2 regions of the Faecalibacillus sp. TM498 genome follow, and region 1 is predicted to be linked to the other one. Evidence: a T-box and tRNA genes for the amino acid it is inferred to sense, from the RefSeq annotation. Region 1 holds a T-box; the other holds one or more tRNA genes.

The links. The T-box of region 1 lies ahead of leuS (leucine--tRNA ligase). A T-box ahead of a tRNA ligase gene usually reads a tRNA of that ligase, here a tRNA-Leu.
Region 2: it has a tRNA-Leu gene. The T-box ahead of leuS (leucine--tRNA ligase) is inferred to sense a tRNA for this amino acid. The anticodon was not compared.

What each region holds. Positions count from the first base shown of each region.
Region 1 covers NZ_JAJDKB010000016.1:37,617-40,110, reverse strand. Annotated here, with positions in the region: gene LJD32_RS06885 (ATP-binding cassette domain-containing protein) at 1-719, shown strand, start outside; T-box leader at 765-972, shown strand; gene leuS (leucine--tRNA ligase) at 1,008-2,494, shown strand, end outside.
Region 2 covers NZ_JAJDKB010000001.1:129,011-131,504, forward strand. Annotated here, with positions in the region: gene pepV (dipeptidase PepV) at 1-1,067, shown strand, start outside; tRNA gene LJD32_RS00680 (tRNA-Leu) at 1,129-1,213, opposite strand; gene metA (homoserine O-acetyltransferase MetA) at 1,261-2,205, opposite strand; gene LJD32_RS00690 (deoxyguanosinetriphosphate triphosphohydrolase family protein) at 2,220-2,494, opposite strand, start outside.

The DNA of each region.
Region 1 (2,494 bases):
ATTTATCGCATCAGAAGAATTTAATAAATAAAGATGTATATTTGTTTTTTGAATATCAAAATAGAATTTGTTTTTATAAAGTTAAAATTGTAGGGATTGAAAATAAAAAGACTTTAATGGAGACCGTTTATTTTAATGAATATGCAATGAGTCAAATGTTAAAAGAACTTTATCAAATAGAAGTAGGGCAAACTGCTTTTTTGCAAGTAAAAGATAAAAATATTTTAAAAGATTTAAAAAATAAATATCCTTTATATCAATTTAAACTTGCAAATAGTTCATTATCTTCAAGCATCGATGAAAAATTTCAACAAATTGAATGGATCCTTTATTGTTTTAGTTCTTTATCAGTTGTAACAGCCTGCTTTTTATTAGGTGTTGTTTTATATTTGATGGTCATTAAAAGAAAAAAATATTTTGCTATTTTACAAACATTGGGGGCTTCATTATGGCAGATGATAACTCTTGTTTTGTGTCAAGGTCTAGGTATTTCCTGCACAGCATTTATAGAAGCAATGATTGTTTTAAAAGAGTTATTTATTTTTGCTAATCAGTTGATTCAAAAAAGTATTTCAGATTTGATGGATGAATTTTTTGTTATACAAAATAATGTGCTTTTAGGTATTTTTATAGGAGTACTTATTTTAACATTATTATGTTGTTTGATCCCAATTAAAAAAGTAAAACAGATAGAAATTATAGAAGCTTTAAAGAGCTAGGAAGTTTTTTATTGCATAAAGTATGTGATGTGGTATAATAGAAAAGCAAAATCAATGAATAGGAGTACTAGCAAATCCCCTATATTTAGAGAGTCAGTGGTTGGTGAAAACTGATTATAGTATTTGTGAACTCGCCTAGGAGATGTATTTTTGAATAAAGTAAAAAATATCGTAGAACTGCGTTAAAGTTTTGAGGTGCTAGAATTTTATTCTAGAACTAAGGTGGTATCGCGTTAAAATTGGCGTCCTTAGATAAGGACGCTTTTTTATATTTAAGGAGGAAAAATTATGCCGTTCGATCACACAAAAATAGAGCCAAAATGGCAAAAATATTGGGACGAAAACAAAACATTTAAAACAGATTGTTATGATGATTCAAAACCTAAATATTATTGTATGGATATGTTCCCATATCCATCTGGAAATGGTTTACATGTAGGACATCCTGAAGGATATACTGCAACAGATATCGTATCAAGAATGAAAAGAATGCAAGGATATAATGTATTACATCCAATGGGATTTGATTCATTTGGATTACCTGCTGAACAATTTGCGATTCAAACAGGTCATCATCCTGCTGAATTTACTAAAAAGAATATTGATGTTTTTAGAAAACAAATTAAATCATTAGGATTTTCTTATGATTGGGATCGTGAAATTGCAACAAGTGATCCAGAGTATTATAAATGGACACAATGGATCTTTACAAAATTATATGATCAAGGATTAGCTTATATTGATGAAATTCCAGTTAACTGGTGTCCAGAATTAAAAGCTGTTCTTGCTAATGAAGAAGTTATTGATGGTAAAAGTGAACGTGGTGGATATCCTGTTATCCGTAAACCAATGCGTCAATGGGTTTTAAAAATTACTGAATATGCTGAAAGATTACTAGCTGATTTAGATGACTTAGATTGGCCAGAAGCAACAAAACAAATGCAACGCAATTGGATTGGAAAATCTATTGGTGCAAATGTTGATTTTAAAATTGATGGAACAAATAAAGTGTTTACTGTTTTTACAACACGTTGTGATACATTATTTGGAGCAACATACTGTGTTATGGCACCAGAACATCCATATGTTGAAGAAATTACAACAGATGCTCAAAAAGCAGATGTTGAAGCTTATAAAGAAAGCTGTGCAAGTAAATCTGACTTAGAAAGAACAGAACTTAATAAAGATAAAACAGGTGTCTTTACTGGAGCTTATGCTATCAATCCTGTAAATGGTAAAAAAATTCCAATTTGGATTTCTGATTATGTACTTGCAAGTTATGGTACAGGAGCTATCATGGCTGTTCCAGCACATGATGATCGTGACTATGAATTTGCTAAAAAATTTGGTATTGAAATCATTCCAGTATTAGAAGGTGGAAATATCGAAGAAGAAGCTTATACAGAAGATGGTGTTCATATCAATTCTGAATGGTTAAATGGCCTTGGAAAACAAGAAGCTATTGATAAAATGGTAGATTGGTTACAAGAACATCATTGTGGACAAAAGAAAGTATCTTATAAATTAAGAGATTGGTTATTTTCAAGACAACGTTATTGGGGTGAACCAATTCCTATCGTTCATATGGAAGATGGTACAATGCGTACAGTTCCTGTAGAAGAACTTCCACTAGAATTACCAGCAACTAAAAATTTCCAACCTCATGATAGTGGTGAATCACCACTTGCTAACTGTGAAGATTGGTTAGAAGTAGAAATCGATGGACAAAAAGGGCGTCGTGAAACAAATACAATGCCTCAATGGGCTGGATCATG
Region 2 (2,494 bases), on a different contig from region 1:
CATTTAAAGTGGTTCAAGCTAATGGTAAACTTTATGGTAGAGGTGTTGCTGATGATAAAGGACCTTTACTTGCTGGATATTATGCTGCTAAAATCATTCATGATTTAGATTTACCTGTTAAAAAGAAAATTCGTGTTATTTTTGGTTGTGATGAAGAACGTGGATCTTCTTGCGTTGAACATTACTTTACTAAGAATCCATATCCATCTATGGGATTTACTCCTGATGCTGAATTCCCTGTTGTTTATGGTGAAAAAGGAATTGTTCGTTTCCATATAACAGGAAATGTAAAAAAAGATGGATTGATTGCAATGGTAGCTGGTGATCGTGTAAATATTGTTCCTGGTGAATGTGAAGCAATTATCGAAGGCAATCATAAACAATATGAAGAATCATTTAAACAATTTTTAAGTGATCATCATGTAACTGGTATCATTGAAGAAGAAGGAAATTGTACAAAGCTTGTCTTAAAAGGAAAAAGCGCACATGCTTCTTTACCAGAAGAAGGAATTAACGCTGTAAGTTTACTTGCAACTTATTTAGATACTGTTATTAATAATAAACTTGTACATTTTATCGCAACTTATTTAAATGATTATTATGGAAAAGGTTTACAAATTAATCATGAAGGATTAATGGGTAAATTAACAATGAATTTAGGTGTTGTCAAATATGTTAAAGAAGATGCTGATATTGAATTAGACTTACGTTGTCCTCATGAAATTGATTTAAAGGAAATGTGTGATGGTGTAAAAGAATTATGTCAGTCTCTTGGATTAAATTTAGAAAGTGATATTCATGAACCACTTTATATCGATCCAAACAGTGAGCTTGTTCAAAAACTTCATAAAGCTTATGTTGAAGTTTCAGGTGATACAGAAAGTCAACCACAAGCAATTGGTGGAGGAACTTATGCTAAATCAATGCCAAATTGTGTAGCTTTTGGATGTGAATTCAAAGATGAAGATAACGCAATTCATGGTAACAATGAAAACATAAAGATTGATTCATTATTAAAATCAACAGAAATCTTTGCTAAAGCAATTTATGATTTAATTAAAGAATAGAAATTTCTATTCTTTTTTTATACAAAAAAACTTATCTTTAAAGATAAGCTTATCAACTCTATGGTGCGGCCGACCGGACTTGAACCGGCACGGCATAAGCCATAGGTCCCTCAAACCTACGTGTATACCAATTTCACCACGGCCGCATCTAACATATTTAATTTAACACATTTTGAAGATAAAAACAAGACGACTATTTGTTAGTCGTCTTCATTTTTAATAAATCATCTAAGTTATATGGTGTATTTTGATATACATAATAGTTAAGCCAATTTGAAAATAATAAATAGGCATGACTACGCCACTTAACTAAGATTTCATCATTGACATCATCATTTTTATAATAGTTTTTAGGCATTACACAATCCCCACCTTTAGCTAAATCACGATGATATTCCTTATCTAATGTATCTGGATCATATTCTGGATGCCCTGTAACAAAAAATCTTGACCCGTCCTTTTCTGCTACCAAATAAACACCCGCATCGTTTGAAGAAGCTAAAATATCTAATGAATCAATTTTTTCAATATCTTCTTTTTTAACAGAAGTATATCTTGAATGGGGTGCATAAAATTGATAATCAAAACCTCTTAGAATTCTTCTTCTCATCTTTTCTGGATTTGTATGATGATGATAAACACCTGTTAATTTTTCTTTCAATTGATATTTTTCAACACCATAATAATAATATAAAGATGCTTGAGAAGCCCAACAAATAAAGAATGAAGAAAAGACATTTGTATTGGCCCAATCAAAAATATTTGTAAGTTCATCCCAATAATCTACATCCTCAAATTTTAATTTTTCAACAGGAGCACCTGTTACAATCAAACCATCATACTTATTATCTTTAATTTCATTAAAGGTTTTATAAAATTCCATTAAATGTTCTTGTGATGTATTTTTAGAATTATGACTTTCCATACATAACCAATCTACTTCAATTTGTAAAGGTGTATTAGAAAGCAATCTTAATAGCTGTGTTTCTGTCACGATTTTAGTTGGCATAATATTAACAATAATTAATTTTAATGGACGAATTCTTTGTGATAAAGCTCTTGTTTCATCCATAACAAAGATATTTTCTTCTTTTAATATTTTACTTGCTGGTAAATCATTTGGTATTTTTATTGGCATATGTAACTTCCTCTCTATGAAAATGAAATAAATTCATTGAATATTTTTAATATATAGGCATCTGACATTCCTGATAAATAATCTATAATACTTTTAGCCATTGCATTTTTATCATGTTCAAAATCATAAATAATATGATTTTGATATAATGGATTTCTATTAAAATGCTTCATTTGACTATACTTTTCTAACCAATGCATATATCCTTGAATAGTTACAGGATATTTTTTTTGATCTTTCTTTAAAGCTTCTAAAACATTTATTTGATTATCATTTGCTATCTTATCAT